Regions from separate parts of the Streptomyces sp. NBC_00887 genome, predicted to be linked through region 4. Evidence: riboswitches for the same ligand, from Rfam matches in the RefSeq annotation. Region 4 holds a riboswitch; each other region holds the start of a gene.
The links. A riboswitch is a leader RNA that binds a small molecule or an ion and turns the genes downstream of it on or off. The one in region 4 is predicted to bind cobalamin.

Region 1: it holds a riboswitch for cobalamin, as region 4 does, so the genes downstream of both, cobN (cobaltochelatase subunit CobN) here and OG844_RS34820 (prenyltransferase/squalene oxidase repeat-containing protein) in region 4, are expected to answer to the same signal.
Region 2: it holds a riboswitch for cobalamin, as region 4 does, so the genes downstream of both, OG844_RS13210 (CbtB-domain containing protein) here and OG844_RS34820 (prenyltransferase/squalene oxidase repeat-containing protein) in region 4, are expected to answer to the same signal.
Region 3: it holds a riboswitch for cobalamin, as region 4 does, so the genes downstream of both, OG844_RS21065 (ribonucleoside-diphosphate reductase subunit alpha) here and OG844_RS34820 (prenyltransferase/squalene oxidase repeat-containing protein) in region 4, are expected to answer to the same signal.

What each region holds. Positions count from the first base shown of each region.
Region 1 covers NZ_CP108788.1:5,714,103-5,718,552, reverse strand. Annotated here, with positions in the region: gene OG844_RS26120 (precorrin-8X methylmutase) at 1-527, opposite strand, end outside; gene OG844_RS26115 (cobalamin biosynthesis protein CobG) at 596-1,873, opposite strand; cobalamin riboswitch at 2,073-2,224, shown strand; gene cobN (cobaltochelatase subunit CobN) at 2,256-4,450, shown strand, end outside.
Region 2 covers NZ_CP108788.1:2,892,307-2,896,756, forward strand. Annotated here, with positions in the region: gene OG844_RS13185 (pirin family protein) at 1-4, opposite strand, end outside; gene OG844_RS13190 (tetratricopeptide repeat protein) at 128-484, shown strand; gene OG844_RS13195 (hypothetical protein) at 491-901, shown strand; gene OG844_RS13200 (GNAT family N-acetyltransferase) at 916-1,431, shown strand; gene OG844_RS13205 (CbtA family protein) at 1,537-2,313, opposite strand; gene OG844_RS13210 (CbtB-domain containing protein) at 2,340-2,555, opposite strand; adenosylcobalamin (AdoCbl) riboswitch at 2,600-2,697, opposite strand; gene OG844_RS13215 (histidine phosphatase family protein) at 2,833-3,435, shown strand; gene OG844_RS13220 (4'-phosphopantetheinyl transferase) at 3,350-4,069, opposite strand; gene OG844_RS13225 (metallophosphoesterase family protein) at 4,066-4,450, opposite strand, start outside.
Region 3 covers NZ_CP108788.1:4,654,120-4,658,569, forward strand. Annotated here, with positions in the region: gene mctP (monocarboxylate uptake permease MctP) at 1-478, shown strand, start outside; gene OG844_RS21060 (GNAT family N-acetyltransferase) at 675-1,175, shown strand; cobalamin riboswitch at 1,221-1,352, shown strand; gene OG844_RS21065 (ribonucleoside-diphosphate reductase subunit alpha) at 1,490-3,892, shown strand; gene OG844_RS21070 (ribonucleotide-diphosphate reductase subunit beta) at 3,892-4,450, shown strand, end outside.
Region 4 covers NZ_CP108788.1:7,632,476-7,636,925, forward strand. Annotated here, with positions in the region: gene OG844_RS34805 (ABC transporter ATP-binding protein) at 1-55, opposite strand, end outside; gene OG844_RS34810 (energy-coupling factor transporter transmembrane component T) at 52-1,200, opposite strand; gene OG844_RS34815 (SCO2322 family protein) at 1,197-1,898, opposite strand; gene OG844_RS34820 (prenyltransferase/squalene oxidase repeat-containing protein) at 1,895-3,142, opposite strand; cobalamin riboswitch at 3,248-3,381, opposite strand; gene OG844_RS34825 (hypothetical protein) at 3,543-4,055, shown strand; gene OG844_RS34830 (PHB depolymerase family esterase) at 4,037-4,450, opposite strand, start outside.

The sequences.
Region 1 (4,450 bases), 1.9 Mb from region 4:
GCGGCCAGCGCGTCCTTGGACTCGGCGGCGCCGATGAAGCCGACCGGGACACCGATGACGGCGGCGGGGCGCGGGGCGCCCTCCTCGATCATCTCCAGGAGCCGGAAGAGGGCGGTGGGCGCGTTGCCGACGGCGACGACAGCCCCTTCCATGCGGTCGCGCCACAGTTCCAGCGCGGCGGCGCTGCGGGTGGTGCCGAGCTTCGCGGCCAGTTCCGGAACGGCCGGGTCGGACAGGGTGCACACCACGTCGTTGTCCGCCGGCAGCCGCTTGCGGGTGACACCGCTGGCGACCATGGCCACGTCGCACAGGATGGGCGCACCGGACCGCAGCGCCGCGCGGGCGCCGGCCACGGCATCCGGCGAGAAGGCGAGATCGCGTACGAGGTCGACCATGCCGCAGGCATGGATCATGCGGACGGCGACCTGGCTCACATCGGCGGGCAGCCCTGCCAGATCCGCCTCCGCGCGGATGGTGGCGAAGGACTGGCGGTAGATCGCCGGTCCGTCCTTCTCGTACTGATGCACAGTGCTGTCGCTTTCTTCATCGGGTTTGTGGCCGGCGGCCAGACACAGGTGAACAAGGTGATGCGCGGTCAGGTGCGAGAGCCTCGCGCCGCTGCCACCGCGGCGGCCAGCGCGACAGGGTCGTCCCGGACCGTCGCCGTGGCGTCCGACCTGTCCCCCGTCACATGGGAGATCCGGTGTCCGTCCGGGGTGGCGACCACGTCGATCCACTCCCCGTGCGGATGGCCGCAGCGGCGTTCGCACCCGGACCAGTACACAGGCAGCCGTCCCGCGGGTCCGACGGCGGCCCCCGCTTCGGCCCGCACGTCGGCCAGCGACTTCGCACAGCCGGGCCGTCCGATGCACGCCCCGACCCCGGCCCACGGCGAGCCGGGTCCGGTGATCAGACCGGCCTCCGAGAGGGCGGCGAGCAGTTCGTCCGCTCGATCCGGTGCGACGCCGGTGACGACGACGCCGCGCCATGGGGTGAGCCGCAGTTCGCCGGCGCTCGACAGCAGCCGCCACTGGTTCGGGTCAAGGCGCCCCAGCGGTACGCCGACGGACAGCGCGACCTCGCGGCGGCCGCCGCGTACGGGGCCGAGGGCAGGAGGGAGGGACGCATGGGGGAGGGGGCGGCGGTCCTCCGACACGGCGGTACCGGTCCGCCTCAACCGCCGTACGACGTCGTCGGACAGTGCGGCGGCGCCGCACGGCAGGTCCTTGACCCGCCAGGCACCGGTGTCCGGGGCGGCGTCCAGAAACGCTTCGGCGGCCAGGAGTGCGGCGCGGGGTCCCTCGGAAGCCGGGATACGCAGGACGGCGTCGGTGTCCCCGACACGCAGCATCGCTTCGCCGTCGTCACGGGCCAGCAGGGTGAGGTCGGCGCCGAGGGCGTCCACATCACCGCGGCCGTCATCGAGTGCGAACAGGAAGCGGCCGGAGAGCGCGGCCGCACGGTCGCTTCCGCACAGCAAGCGGTCAAGTCCGGCCAGCCACACTCCGACCTCAGCGGCTCCGAGGCCGTCGAGTCCCGCGAGGGGGGAAGCGACGATGTTGCGTATCCGCTCGTGGCGTTCGGAGGGCAGCAGCCCGGCCCTGCCCAGCAGTCCGGCCAACTCCGCACCGCAGTCCGGGGCGAGCCCGCGCAGCTGCACGTTGCCGCGCGAGGTGAGGTGCAACTCACCGTCGCCCAGCCGCTCCGCGGCCTCTCCGAGGGTGTTCGCACGCGCAACCGTCAGCACGCCGCCGGGCAGCCGGACCCGCGCCAGCGCACCGTCGTCCGCCCGGTGCAGACGCAGTGTTCCGGGGCAGGCATCACCGCCCGGAGACCGGGGCGGGAGGGCGGATGGGGGCATGGCGGCGAGCATACCGACCGTGACCGCGGCACAGTCCTACGGTGACTGTGACCTGTAGGACACCCACCGGCCGGACCCGGAATCGCGACCGGTCCGGGGCCCGTGCCGGGTTCGTTGCCCGGTCCCGGCCGCCGCAGGGCGAAAACCGGCCCGTCGTGCGACCAGGACAAGTCCCGTCCAGGGGCATCCCGTCACGCCCGGCCGTCCGCCGCCTACTATGCCTAGCGGCGGTCCGTTCGGCCCGCCATCGCCAGACGGCGACATGGGAGGAAGCCCGGTGAGATTCCGGCGCGGTCCCGCCACTGTGAGCCCGGTCCACGACCGGGCGAGTCAGGAACTCCTGCCGTCCGACACCGCCCGGGGCGTGGACACCCCGAGGAAGGGCTGACGCCGCATGATCCTGCTCCTGTCGACGTCCGACACCGACCTGCTCAGCGCCCGCGCATCCGCGGGCCCGGTCAACTACCGCTACGCCAACCCCTCCCGGCTCTCCCTCGATGAACTCCCGGAGCTGCTGGACGGCACGGACCTCGTCGTCGTACGCCTCCTCGGGGGCGTACGGGCCTGGCAGGACGGCCTCGACCTGGTGCTGGCGACCGGTCGCCCCGTCGTCGTGCTGACCGGTGAACAGGCGCCCGACGCCCAGCTGATGGCCGCGTCCACCGTCCCCATCGGCATCGCCGCCGAGGCGCACGCCTACCTCGCGCACGGCGGCCCCGCCAACCTGGAGCAGCTGGCCCGGTTCCTCTCCGACACCGTGCTGCTCACCGGTCACGGCTTCGAGCCGCCCGCCCCCGCACCCGCCTGGGGCCCGCTGGAGCGGACGGCCCGTGAGGGCGTCACCGGGCCCACCGTCGCGGTGCTCTACTACCGCGCCCACCACATGAGCGGGAACACGGCGTTCATCGAAGCGCTCTGCACCGCCGTCGAGGACGCGGGGGCCCACGCCCTCCCGCTGTACGTCGCCTCGCTCCGTACCCCCGAGCCCGAGCTCATCGACGAACTCCGTGCCGCCGACGCCATCGTGACGACCGTCCTCGCCGCGGGCGGCACCAAGCCGGCCACCGCGTCCGCGGGCGGCGACGACGAGTCCTGGGACGCGGGCGCCCTCACCGGCCTCGACGTGCCGGTGCTCCAGGCGCTCTGCCTCACCAGCCCCCGCGCCGCCTGGGAGGAGAACGACGAGGGCGTCTCCCCGCTGGACGCCGCCACCCAGATCGCGGTGCCGGAGTTCGACGGCCGCCTGATCACGGTGCCGTTCTCCTTCAAGGAGATCGACGAGGACGGCCTGCCCGCGTACGTCGCCGACACCGAGCGCGCGGCACGGGTCGCCGGGATCGCCGTACGGCACGCCCGGCTCCGCCACATCCCGGCCGCCGAGAAGCGGATCGCCCTCGTCCTGTCCGCGTACCCGACCAAGCACTCCCGCATCGGCAACGCGGTCGGCCTCGACACCCCCGCAAGCGCCGTCGCCCTGCTGCGCAGGCTCCGGGCCGAGGGCTACGACTTCGGGCCCGAGGAGGAGATCCCGGGTCTGGTCTCCGGCGACGGCGACGAGCTGATCTACGCGCTGATCGAGGCCGGCGGCCACGACCAGGAGTGGCTCACCGAGGAGCAGCTGGCCCGCAACCCGGTCCGGATCCCCGCCGCCGACTACCGCCGCTGGTTCGCCACGCTGCCCGCCGAACTCCGCGAGGCCGTCGAGCGGCACTGGGGCCCGGCCCCCGGCGAGATGTTCCTCGACCGGTCCCGCAACCCCGAGGGCGACATCGTGCTCGCCGCCCTGCGCCGCGGCAACCTGCTGATCCTCATCCAGCCGCCGCGCGGCTTCGGCGAGAACCCGATCGCGATCTACCACGACCCCGATCTGCCGCCCTCGCACCACTACCTGGCCGCCTACCGCTGGATCGCCGCGTCCGCGGACGACAACGGTTTCGGCGCCGACGCGATGATCCACCTCGGCAAGCACGGCAACCTGGAGTGGCTGCCCGGCAAGAACGCCGGCCTGTCCGCCGCCTGCGGCCCCGACGCCGCACTGGGTGATCTGCCGCTCGTCTACCCGTTCCTGGTGAACGACCCGGGCGAGGGCACCCAGGCCAAGCGCCGTGTGCACGCCACCCTGGTCGACCACCTCGTACCGCCGATGGCGCGCGCCGACAGCTACGGCGACATCGCCCGCCTCGAACAGCTCCTGGACGAGCACGCGCAGATCGCCGCGATGGACCCGGCGAAGCTCCCGGCCGTACGCGCCCAGATCTGGACACTGATCCAGGCCGCGAAGCTCGATCACGACCTGGGGCTGCAGGACCGGCCCGAGGACGAGGGCTTCGACGAGTTCATCATGCATCTCGACGGCTGGCTCTGTGAGATCAAGGACGTCCAGATCCGAGACGGGCTGCACGTCCTGGGCGGCGCCCCGGCCGGCAAGGACCGCGTCAACCTCGTCCTCGCCGTCCTGCGCGCCCGCCAGATCTGGGGCGGTACGACCTCGCTGCCCGGTCTGCGCGAGGCGCTCGGCCTCGACGAGTCCGCGGCCACGCGCACCGCCGCCGACGAGATCGAGGAGCAGGCCCGCACCCTCGTCCAGGC
Region 2 (4,450 bases), 4.7 Mb from region 4:
TCATGGCGCTCAACCTATTCCCGTGCGGACGCGGAGTGTCGGTCCCCACGCCGAAAATTTAGTGGAATATTAAACTACACCCCTGTGTTGACGCGTCCGCAGGACCCGATTCGCTCCAGGAGGAGAAGTGAACGACACCTACTACGAGTTCGGCACCGCGGCCGAACGCTGGGACCGTGCGCAGATGTTCTTCGACGCCAAGGAGTACCTGACGGCGGCGCGGATCCTCGGCGGGCTGGTGGACGAGGCGCCGGAGCTGGTCGCACCGCGGCTGCTGCTGGCGCGCGCCTACTACCACTCCGCGCGGCTCGCGAAGGCCGAAGCCGAGTTGCTCGCCGTCCTGGAACGCGATCCGGTCGAGGAGTACGCGCGGCTCATGCTCGGTCGCACACTTGAACGCCAGGGGCGGGCCTCGGAAGCGGCCCCGCATCTGAGGATGGCCGCGGCGCTGGTCGGGGACGTCCAGCCAAGGGATGTCCCTTAGTCCCTGATGGATCATGTGCCCGCCCGTCGACGTCCGCACCCGCCTCGGCGACGCTGGTCCGTCGTCCGCACCGCAGGCCTGACCGCCCGGGTCGCCGACGGAGCGGACCAGTTCGCCGGACCGGACCGCAGCGCCGCCGTGACGGTTTTCACGGACGACGTCCCGGGACGTACCCCCGAGGACTTCCTCGCCGTACTGCTCGACGGCGCTCCCGACAGGCTTCCCGCGCAGCGGCTCACCGAGCCTCTGCGCGGCGGACTCCGCCACGCCTTCTGGATGGCCTCGGACGACCGCGGCGGGGAGCGGCACGAGTTCTACGGCTTCACGGAGTCGGCTGTCGGCACCGCCGCCGGGCTGTGCCGCACCCATGAAGGGAAAAGTAGCGAAACTCGCGTGCATCTGCCCCTGCCGAGGTGATAGTCCGGGCTGTCATGGACAACCTCATGACGACACGCCTCCTGCTGCACCCGCTGAGCGCGGCCGAAGCCGCATCGGTGGAGGCGGGCGAACCGCCGGCAGGCACCCTCTGGGCACCCGGATACCCCGGGGACGGCGACCGCGGGGTCGCCCGCCGTTTCCTGGAGACCTGCGCGGACGCCGGCAGCCCCCAGCCGTTCGGCGCCTACGAGATCCGCCGCCGTGCGGACGGGCACGTGATAGGCGGCGTGGGCTTTCACGGAAGGCCCGATTCCGACGGCCGGGTGACGATCGGCTACGGACTGATCCCCTCGGTACGCGGTCTGGGCTACGCCTCCGAAGCGCTCCGTGCCCTTCTGGCCTTCGCGCGTTCCCAGGGGGTCGTGTCCGTGAAGGGCGACGCTGACCTCGACAACACCCGGTCGCACCACGTCATGGCAGCGGCCGGTATGCGGCTGGTCGGCGAGGACGACCGGCTCAAGCACTTCCGTATCGACTGGACGGGAACCGGCCGGACACCCGACGCCTGACACGACACCTGAACATGGGGCTCGGCCCTGAGCCCGCACATGACGGAACCCGCCGGGGACTCCCCGGCGGGTTCACTTGTCGTAGGCCCCCTGCGGGCTCGAGGGTCAGCCCACGGCATCGGCCGGGCGAGGTGCCGTACGGTCACCCGCCGACGACGCGGTACGCGCGGCCGGTACGAGAAGCCGCTCGGTCAGGTAACCGAAGACGAGACCGAAGGCGGTCCAGAGCGTCGCCTGGACGGCGAGCGTGGACAACCGGAACTCCCACAGCAGGCTGGCCGGGAAGTCCGTTCCGACCTCGTTGAACGAGGGCAGGAAGGCGTAGGCGAGCCCGATCAGCAGGACGTAGCCGGCGCCTGCGGCAGTCGTCGCGTTCCAGTTGCCCAGGCGGGGTGCGAGACGTTTGCCGAAGATCACGGCGGCTACGGCCAGCAGCACGCTGAGAGCGACCATCAGGAAGAACAGGCCGGTGCGCTGTCCGATGGTGTCGGGGTTCCCGACAGCCGGCGGGTTCGCCGGGTACTTCAGGAACGGCACGACGTACACCGTCAGCAGGGCCGCACCCGCGACGAGCGCGGCCGTGGCCCTGGGGCCGAAGCTGCCGATGCGGCCCAGGGCGTAACAGAAGACGAGTGCGGCGATGCCGCCGATGGCCACGCCGAATACGAGGACACCGGTGGCGAGACCGCCGGTGGCCTGCATCGTGCGGCTGACGAGTTCCTCGCCGCCGCCGTGGTCGTGGGCGTGTGACTCCTCCAGCGCGATGGCGGCGTCCACGCGGGACTCACCGAGGAAGTAGGCCACGGCAAGGGCGAGCGCACCGGCCACGAGGCCGGCCAGCATCCCGCGGACGAGCAGAGCTCTGACCGATACGGAGTTCATGGAACGTTCCCCTGATTCCCGGAATCTCAGTGGCAGGGGAATCCGAGGAGGTGGCGTCCGTCGTGGACCCACTCGTGCACGGACTCACCCGCGAAGACCGCGGTGGCGCCCTGCTCGGCTCCGACGAAGTACAGCAGGACCAGCATCAGGATGCCGAAGAAGACGGCCCAGGGGGCAATGGCCTTCAGGGAGATGGGGGTGATCGCGGGTGCGATCGCAGCTGGGGCAGCAGAATGTGCCATGGCAGAACCTCCTGTGGGAACACGCGTCCCTGTCGTGGTGCCTGAGACGAAGGTGCCGGGTCTGACTTTCCCGCAGAACGAGCGGGTACACAGTGGCGCGACCGTGCCGGATTCTCACCGGACTTCCGTTCACACCTCGTCTTGGTTGCCGCGACCATACCGCCTGTTGCTCGGGCGCCGCCACGGTGCAACCGTCCCGGTCGCGGCCCGCGGCGCGAGCCGTGTTCCCATGGGGCGCCTACGCATCGGGCAGTTGTTGAAGAAGGGGAGGCGGAGCATGACGGTACGGGTGATGTTGATCTCACCGGCCATGAACGCGGCGTCGAGAGAGGCACGCTTCGAGGGTGACGCACCGTTGGACGAGGCAGGTCTGCGCAGGGCCGAGGACGCCGCCGGTGACGTACCGGGAGCCGACCGGTATGCGCGCGGCCCTTCGGAGCGCTGCCTGCAGACCGCTCAGGCGCTCGGACTTGCCCCCAGTGCCGAACCCGCGCTCCGCGACTGGCACATGGGGCGCTGGAGCGGTCAACGACTGTCGGACGTCGGCGCCGCTGAACCCGACGCCGTGTCCGCCTGGCTGGCCGACCCATCGGCCGCCCCGCACGGGGGCGAGTCGCTCCTGGACCTGGCTGCCCGGGTGGGCAGTTGGCTGGAGACCCTGGCCGGGGACCGCGACGTGCGGGTCATGGCCGTGGTCGAACCCGCGGTCGTCCGCGCGGCGGTGGTCCAGGCGCTGGCTCTGCCGGTACAGGCCTTCTGGCGGCTGGACGTTCCCCCGCTCGCGCTCACCGAGCTCAGCGGGCGGTCCGGCCGGTGGAACCTGCGGTGCGGTCGCCCTCCGGAGGAACGCGGGGAGCGTGGGGCAGGGCGATCGCGGTAACCGCGAACCCGTCCTGGACCAGCCACCTTCCCTCGAACGTGCCCGGTATCCCGGGCGCCGTCCGCAACAGCTGCGCCGTGAAGGTGCCCCGGTGCCAAGCCCCTTCGCTCCGGCGGAATTCGATCTCCGCCTCGTCGAAGTCGAGCTCGATGCCTGTGAGCGGGTACCACGTCTTGAAAACACTCTCCTTGGCGCTGAAGACCAGCCGATCCCAGTGGGGGGCCGCGCCGCCCGCGACCGGGCCGATCCGCCGCCTCTCCGAGGGGAGCGAGATGACCTCCCACACGTCGGTCGGCAGAGCTTCGTCCGGTTCCGCGTCGATGCCCAGCGCGCGCACGTCGGACGCCCGGGCCAGCGCTGCGGCTCGGTAGCCCTCGCAGTGCGTCATGCTGCCCACGATCCCCTCGGGCCACAGGGGCGCCCCACGGTGGCCACGCAGCACCGGCGTGGGAGGCAGCCCGAGGGCCGCCATGGCCCGTCTCGCGCAGGCGCGCACGGCCGCGAACTCGTGCCGGCGCCGGTCCACGCTGCGAGCCACCAGTTCCGCTTCCTCGGGGTAGAGCGTCCCCACCGGAGCGTCCACCTCGAAGGTGTCCGCGCAGGCGATGTACTCGGGGAACAGCCGCTCGATCACGCCTCCTCCCCCGGCTCGCCCGGGGGCTGTTCGCCCGCGTAGGGAAGGATCTGACGCAGGAGGCCCTGGGGGTGGCCGCGTTTGCGCCACTCCCTGGGGTAACCGATCGAGACCTCCTCGAAACGCACCCCGTCGTACCAGGTCGTACGGGGGATGTGGAGATGCCCGTAGACGACGGCGGCGACGTTGAAGCGGCGGTGCCAGTCGGCCGTCAGTTCCGTGCCGCACCACTGGGCGAACTCCGGGTACCACATGATGGATGTGGGTTCGCGCACCAGCGGCCAGTGACCGGCGATCACCAGGGGGACCTCCGGGTCGTGCGCGGCCAGCCGCTCCTCGGTCTGCGCCACCCGCGCCCGGCACCAGTCGTCCCGGGCGGGA
Region 3 (4,450 bases), 3.0 Mb from region 4:
GGACAAGACGGTCGCGATCAACTTCCAGCTGCTCGGCGGGATCTGGATCCTCCAGACGATGCCGGCCCTGGTGGGCGGCCTGTTCACCCGGTGGTTCCACCGCTGGGCCCTGATCGCGGGCTGGGCGGTCGGCATGATCTACGGCACGGTCGCCGCGTACGGGGTCGCCAGCCCGACCCAGAAGCACTTCGGCGGGTCCTCGAAGGAGATCCCCGGCATCGGCGAGATCGGCTACATCGGTCTGACCGCGTTCGTGCTGAACGTCGTCGTGGTGCTCGTACTGACCGTCGTCCTGAACGCGCTGAAGGCACCGGTCGGGATCGACGAGACCTCCCCGTCCGACTACACGGCGGACGCGGGCGACCCGGGCGTCAAGGTGGAGCTCCCGCCGGCCACCGTGGGCGCCCCGGGCGGCGGTCCCACCGTGGGTGCCCAGGGCGGCGGTCCGGCCGTGGAGGCCGCGGGCGGCGGTCACTGACCCCGCCTTTCGGGAGCAGGTTCCGGAGCGGGCCGCCGCGTCCCCGAGGGGCGCGGCGGCCCACTGCGTTCCGGGCCGCCGCCAAGGAGTCCGGCTCGCCGTGGAAGGAGTCCGGGCCGCCCCTCCGCTCCGCCACGTGTCCGGCCCGCCGTCAAGGGGTTCGACCCTCGCCTCCGCCTGCGGCAGACTCCCGCCCATGGACATCGTGATCAGGCCCGTCGGCCTCCAGGAGCACGAGGCGCTGGCCGGCATCACCGCCGAGGCGTACCTCGCCGACGACCTGCTGGACTTCGGCGCCGACGACCCCTATCTGACGGAACTGCGCGCGGTCGGCCGCCGGGCCGCCGAGGCGGAGGTACTTGTCGCGGTGGACGATGAGGGCACACTGCTCGGCGGTGTGACCTACGCGGCGCCCGGCAGCCCGTGGGCGGACATCGCCGGGGTGGACGAGGCCGAATTCCGGATGCTGGCCGTCTCCCGCGAAGCCCGTGGACGCGGGGCGGGAGAGGCGCTCGTACGGGCCTGTATCGACCGGGCACGGGCCACGGAGGGCGTCTCCGGTCTCGTCCTGTCGACGCAGCAGGCCATGCTCGGCGCTCATCGGATCTACCGGCGCCTGGGTTTCGTACGGACTCCGGCACGGGACTGGAAGCCCGTCGAGCACATCTCGCTCCTGACATTCCGCCTGGAGCTCTGACCGAGCGCGACACAACATGTGGGGGCTGCCGTGCCCGGCGGCCCCCACATGTATGCTCATGCTCGCTGTCTCCGCAGGGGAATCCGGTGCGAATCCGGAACTGTCCCGCAACGGTGTGATCGGTGTGCTTCTACGCACCCGGAAGTCCGAAGACCTGCTGACAGCGCGTCCGGCTCGACCGAACCGGACGCCCGACGTCCGGGCCTCGCGGAGGGCCGGTGGACGCCGTGCGCAGTGCTGCCCCCTTCCCGGGTACCGCCCTGCCCGGCTGCCCCCGCTCCCGCCGGCCCCGAGCCGAGCGAGGGGTAGTCCCAGTGACCATCGCGCCAGCCGATCCGGTTTCAGCGGTCGATTCAGCCGAGTCCGCGCACGCCACGCCCGACGGGCCCGGTACCGCACTGCTGCGGACCCTGACCGACCTCACCGTCGATCTGCCCGACACCGACCCCGGACGGGTCGCCGCCGCCGCGCTGCGCGGCCGCAACGCCCGGTCGGACGAGGCCGAACTGCGCTCGCTGGCCACCGAGGCCGCCGCGGGCCTGATCTCCGAGGACCCCGCCTACTCCCGGCTCGCCGCACGGCTCCTCACCCGAACCATCGCGGACGAGGCCGCCGGCCAGGGCGCTGTCTCCTTCTCCGCCTCGGTCGCCGTCGGCCACCGCGAGGGCCTGATCGCGGACCGTACGGCAGAGTTCGTCACGCTGCACGCGGACGCCCTCGACGCGCTGACCGGGCAGGCTCTCGCCGACGGCGCCGACGACCGTTTCGGCTACTTCGGGCTGCGGACGCTGTTCAGCCGCTACCTGCTGCGCCATCCGCTCACCCGCCAGGTCATCGAGACACCGCAGCACTTCATGCTCCGGGTGGCCGCCGGCCTCGCCGAGGACTCCTCCGAGCGCGCCCTGGACGAAGTCGCCTCGCTGTACGGGCTGATGAGCCGGCTCGACTACCTGCCCTCCTCGCCCACCCTGTTCAACTCAGGTACCCGGCACCCGCAGATGTCCTCCTGCTATCTGCTGGACTCCCCGCTGGACGAGCTCGACTCGATCTACGACCGCTACCACCAGGTGGCGCGGCTGTCCAAGCACGCCGGCGGCATCGGCCTCTCGTACTCCCGGATCCGCGCCCGGGGTTCGCTGATCCGTGGCACCAACGGGCACTCCAACGGCATCGTGCCCTTCCTGAAGACGCTCGACGCCTCGGTCGCCGCGGTCAACCAGGGGGGCCGCCGCAAGGGCGCCGCCGCCGTCTACCTGGAGACCTGGCACGCGGACATCGAGGAGTTCCTGGAGCTGCGCGACAACACGGGCGAGGACCAGCGCCGCACGCACAACCTGAATCTGGCGCACTGGATCCCCGACGAGTTCATGCGCCGTGTCGACGCGGACACCGAGTGGTCGCTGTTCTCCCCGGCCGACACCCCCGAACTGGTCGACCTGTGGGGCGACGAGTTCGACGCCGCCTACCGTGCGGCGGAGGCCAAGGGCCTGGCCCGCAGGACGATGCCCGCCCGTGAGCTGTACGGCCGGATGATGCGGACGCTCGCCCAGACCGGTCAGGGCTGGATGACGTTCAAGGACGCCTCCAACCGGACCGCGAACCAGACCGCCGAACCGGGCAGGGTCGTGCACTCGTCGAACCTGTGCACGGAGATCCTCGAGGTCACCGACGACGGCGAGACGGCCGTCTGCAACCTGGGTTCGGTCAACCTCGGCGCGTTCGTCGTCGGCGGGGAGATGGACTGGGAGCGGCTGGACGCCACGGTCCGTACCGCCGTGACCTTCCTCGACCGCGTGGTGGACATCAACTTCTACCCGACCGAGCAGGCAGGCCGCTCCAACGCCCGCTGGCGTCCGGTGGGCCTGGGTGCGATGGGCCTGCAGGACGTCTTCTTCCAGCTGCGGCTGCCCTTCGACTCGCCCGAGGCCCGCGCGCTCTCCACGAGGATCTCCGAGCGGATCATGCTGGCCGCGTACGAGGCGTCGTGCGACCTCGCGGAGCGTTCGGGCCCGCTGCCCGCCTGGTCCGAGACGCGCGCCGCCCGCGGTGTGCTGCACCCCGACCACTACGACACCGAGCTGAACTGGCCGGAGCGCTGGGACGCGCTGCGTGCCCGGGTCGCGAGGACCGGGATGCGCAACTCGCTGCTGCTCGCCATCGCGCCGACGGCGACGATCGCCTCGATCGCAGGTGTGTACGAGTGCATCGAGCCGCAGGTCTCCAACCTCTTCAAGCGCGAGACGCTCAGCGGTGAGTTCCTCCAGGTCAACGCGTACCTGGTGGACGAGCTGAAGAAGCTCGGCGTGTGGGACGCGCGGACCCGGGAGGCGCTGCGCGAGGCGAGCGGCTCGGTGCAGGGCTTCGCCTGGATCCCCGAGGAGGTGCGTGCGCTGTACCGCACGGCGTGGGAGATCCCGCAGCGCGGCCTGATCGACATGGCGGCGGCCCGTACGCCGTTCCTCGACCAGAGCCAGTCACTGAACCTGTTCCTGGAGACGCCGACGATCGGCAAGCTCTCCTCGATGTACGCGTACGCCTGGAAGCAGGGGCTGAAGACGACGTACTACCTGCGCTCGCGTCCGGCCACCCGGATCGCCCGTGCGGCGTCCGGGACGGCCGCCGCCGCGCCCATTCCCGTACAGCAGGCTTCGGCGCCCGACGCGGACGCCATCGCCTGCTCGCTCGAAAACCCCGAGTCCTGCGAGGCCTGCCAGTAATGAGTTCCGACACCACCAAGAACCTGCTCGACCCGGGCTTCGAGCTGACCCTGCGCCCCATGCGCTACCCGGACTTCTACGAGCGCTACCGGGACGCGATCAAGAACACCTGGACGGTGGAGGAGGTCGACCTCCACTCCGACGTCTCCGACCTGGCCAAGCTCTCCCCCGGCGAGCAGCACATGATCGGCCGGCTCGTCGCGTTCTTCGCGACCGGTGACTCGATCGTCTCCAACAACCTGGTGCTGACGCTGTACAAGCACATCAACTCCCCGGAGGCGCGGCTGTACCTGTCGCGTCAGCTGTTCGAGGAGGCGGTGCACGTCCAGTTCTATCTGACGCTGCTCGACACCTATCTGCCCGATCCGGAGGACCGTGCGGCGGCGTTCGACGCGGTCGAGGAGATCCCCTCCATCCGCGAGAAGGCGCAGTTCTGCTTCAAGTGGATCAACGAGGTCGAGAAGCTCGACCGCCTGGAGACGCAGGCCGACCGCCGTCGCTTCCTGCTGAATCTGATCTGCTTCGCGGCGTGCATCGAGGGACTGTTCTTCTACGGCG
Region 4 (4,450 bases):
GCGTGGGACGGTCCGTGCCCTCGTACTGCACCGACACCTGTTCGAACCGGATCACGGCTGCTCCTTGGACGTGCGGGAGTTCGGCGGCGGGACGGGCGCCACCACGGCGGGCAACAGCCCGGCCAGCACCGCGGCGGCGGGCCACAGCGGCAGCACGGGAGCGGTCAGCGGTACGACACCGGGGCGCAGTGCCGCCGGATCGGCGCTCCCCGCCCAGATCATCGCCGCCGCGACCACCGCACCCGAGCCCGCGACCAGCCAGGCCCGTACACCCCACCGGTCCGGGCGGTAGCGGGTACGGACCGAGCGGCGCCCGCCGAGCCTGAGTCCCGCCAAGGCCGCGACCAGCCCGGCGAGCAGCAGCGGCAACCCGTACACCGCGCCCTGCACGGCCAGCAGCCCGTACGTTCCCGCGCACACGCCCAGCAGCCCGCCGAGCGTGAGCGCGTTCGTGGTGAGCCGGACGGCGGGCGGGACCTGGGCCGTGCGCCCGTACCCCCGCGCGTCCATCGACGCCGCCACGGCCACCGAACGCTCCAGCGCGCCCTCCAGCACCGGCAGCCCGATCTGCAGCACCGCCCCGACCCCGCCCGTCGCACGCCCCCGCAGCCTCCGGGCCGTCCGCAGCCGCACCACATCGGCGACCATGTTCGGCGCGAAGGTCATCGCCACGACGACGGCGACTCCCGCCTCGTACAGCGCGCCCGGCAGGGACTTCAGGAGCCGGGCGGGATTGGCCAGCGAGTTCGCCGCCCCCACACAGATCAGCAGGGTGGCCAGCTTCGCCCCGTCGTACAACGCGAAGACCAGCTGCTCCGCGGTGACCCGGCCGCCGATCCTGACCCCCTGCGCCCAGTCGGGCAGCGGAACCTCGGGCAGCGTGAACACCGTGTGCGTCCCGGGGATCGGCGATCCGAGGAACACGGAGAAGACCAGCCGCACACCGACGACGAACAGCCCCAGCTTGATGAACGCACCGTAGGAGCGGGCCCACGGCGCATCCGTCCGGCGGGCCGCCACCACATAGCCCGCCACTCCCACCAGCAGCCCGAGCAGCAGCGGATTGGTCGTACGGGACGCGGCCGTGGCGAGGCCGAGCGCCCACAGCCACCAGGCCCCGGCCGGCAGCGCGTTGCTGCGGGTTGCCTGGGGCGCGAGCAGCGCACGGTGGAGCCGGGCCGTGCCGGTGGAACGCGTCATCGCCGGCGTCGGGCCTGCAGCACCGCGGCGATACCGAGCAGGAGAACCGTGCCGACCCCGGCCAGCACACCGGCGGACGGACCACCGCCGGAGGAGTCGGAGGAGTCGGAGGAGTCGGAGGCGTCGGAGGCGTCGTCCACGGCGGACGCCGTGGCAGGACCGTCGGATTCCGAGGCGCCGGAGTCCTCACCGACCTGCTCACCGCAGCCCGACGCGGGATAGTCCGAGATCGCACAGAGCATCGCGGAACTGTCGTACCGCAGCGGCTTGGCCACCGAGGCCAGCGCGTCGGCGGTGGTCGCGTCCGGCTCCACCCGGGCACACGCGGTACGCAGCGCGGGCGGCTTCTCGCCGTCCGGGGCGTCCGCCGCCGTACCCGGGTCGATGACCAGCGCGATCCGCTTGCTGCCGTCCTTCGCGGGGGTCCCCGCACAGATCGCCCCGAAGTCCGGGGCGCGGCGCGGCTGCGCCGAATCCTGGGAGTCCTCGCTCACCGAGAACCGGAACCCCTGCACCGCGCCGTCGTCCGGCCGGACCAGGGACGGGCCCTGCGTGGCGTACGACCAGTTCTTCCCGCCGTCGCCCTCCCAGAACGACCAGTAGCGGTAACCGGCCGCCTGCGCGCTGCCCGCGCCCAGCACGGTCAGCAGAGCGCCGACGAGGAGGAGGAGCGCCGCGGTGACCGGCGTGCGCCTCACAGGCCCTGGTTCTTCCGGCGTCCGCTGAGCAGGAAGCCGATGCCCGCACCGAAGGCGAGACCGATGCCGACGAGCCACCAGACACCCAGTCCGCCGTCGTCGCTGCTCGTGTCCTTCTGCTGCTGTGCCGACGCGGTCGGCGAGGGCACGGCGGTGGCGGCCGGCTCGGGCCCGGTCGCGTTGAGCTGCTTGACGAGGTCGACGCCGCCGAAGTCACGGGCGTCCGCCCCCGTCGCGTGTGCGGCGAGCACCAGCTGGGCGGTGGCGGCGGGGCCGCCCTCCTTGGCCCATGCCTGAGAGTTCTTCTGCAGATAGGTGACCGCTCCGGCCGCCTTGTCCTTGTGACCGGACGCGGCCAGGGCGACGACCGCGTCGGCGGTGTTGCCGAAGTCCGGCTGCGGCGCGGAGTCCTCGGCACCCGGCATCGGGGGGAGGTCCAGATGGCCCGACTCCGCGAGCGCGCCCGAGAGGTAGTAGGCGCCGTTCTGCGCGGACTGTTCGGCCGTGAGGCCGGTGCCCTCGTGGCAGACGGGGGCCTTCACCGCGTTGGAGTTGCCGGCGGCCAGGCCCTTGCCCATCGAGCCGAGCACCGCTGCCGCCGTGGCGTCCGCGTTGGCGGTGAGCTTGCCGTCCTTGTCCGGCTGGTACGCGAACGCGCCGCCGCCCTCGCCGCCGCACGGCAGGGCGAACGTCTGCAGCGCCGTGTACGGCGTCTTCCCCGATTCGGTCGTGATGTCGGCCAGCGGCACACCCGCGCGGGCCAGCGCTCCGATCACGACGGCGGTGGAGTTGGCGTCGCTCGGGCTGCCCGGGTTGTACCCCCAGCCGCCGTCCTCGTTCTGTACGGACTTGAGGAAGCCGACGCCCTTGTCCACGACCTCGCGGTGCACGGCCAGCTCGACCACGGCCTGGACCGCGGCCGCGGTCGCGTTGGTGTCCGCCACCGTCTTCGCGTCGCAGGGCTTGGAAGCATCGCGGTAGGAGGCGAAGGCGCCGTCGGCGCACTGCTGGCCCACCAGCCAGTCCACCGACTCCGTGGCGGGCGTGACCAGTTCGATCTTCTGGGCGAGGAAGGCCAGCGACTGTCGCCACACACCGTCGTACGTGGGGTCCTTCGTCCCGTACAGCCCGGCCGGCAGGTCCGCCGACGGGGAAGGACTCGGTGCGGCGACCGCTGCGGGGGCGGCTGCGGAACAGAGCACGGCGGTGATCGCGAGTGCTGCCGCGCGGCGGCGTACGGTCATGGCGGGCTGGGCCTCTCCTGCGAGGACCGGGCACAGGCACACGGATGCACCGGGCTCCGGCCCCGTATACCTCGACGGTGCCGGCCACCGGGGTTCCGGTGGCGCGAGCCGGTCACGCTCACGGACGGGGCATTCCGGCTCTCCGCCCCTGAGGCGGATGACGGCTGCGGGTCAGCGCCGGATTCGCACCGGCTTCCCCCCGTACGGGCATGATGACGACCCGCTCACTCTACCGGGGCGCTTCGGAGCCTCTGAGTGCGGACGGCTCCGCCCGCGGCGGACCTGCCGCAGGACGCCGGAGGAAAGGCCTTCCCAGCAGGTCAGAGCGCATGCGAAACTCCCGGCGGGGATCGCACGGGCACCCGCCCGTGGGGAGGAACGACCGGGGCGGGAAGCACCTGTGCGTACGAGAAGAACGGTGGCCGTGACGGCCGCGGTGAGCGCGTTCATGACCATGGCCGCAGGCTGCGGTCTCGTCGGCGGGAGCGAGGGTGCGCCGAAGGCGTCACCCTCGCCCACCGCACCGTTCACCAAGCAGACGGTGGGCGACGAGATAGCGGCCCTCGCCGACGCGGCGGGGCTCCCGCCCGGCGACACCTCCACGGCCGGCATGCCCGAGGGGGCCTGGCAGGACTGCGTGGCGCCCTGGACGGGGGACGCGCCCGCGGCGGACGCGGCCCGCGCCTTCGAGGCCACGGTCAAGGCGTTGCGCGGCCAGGACTGGGAGATCGTCTCCAGCCACGAGGAGCAGGACGTCACCTTCCGCACCCTCGCCAAGCGGGGGTGGAAGGTGTTCGCCCGGCACTACGCGATGGAGGGCTTCGGCACGGAGCAGATCGTGTCGCTCACAGCCGTCGAGGACGGCTGCGAGCTGCCCGAAGCGATCCGCGGCGACTACGAGGACCCGGCCTGACAACCGGAGTCCGCGATCACGAAGTGGCCGGCCGGTGACTCCCTGAGCGTGTGGGTGACGAACACGTTGTACAGCCCCATGTTCTGCGCGGAGCCGTTCGCGTACACGTAACCGCCCGAGGTGTACGCCCGCCCCGCCGTCACATGCGCGTAGTTCGTCGCGGTGAAGCACCGTGCGGGGGCCGAGCCTCCCGAGGTGGTCGCGGTCACCGCGGACGTGACGGCTCCGGCGGTGCCCGACGAGTCGGCCGCCGCCACGGTGTAGCGGTAGGAGACCCCGGCGGACAGCCCGGTGTCGGTGAAGGACGCCGATGCGGGCGAGCCCACCGCGGCGCCGTCGCGGTACACCTTGTACGAGGCCGCTCCCGCGACCGCGTTCCACGACAGCGACGCGGT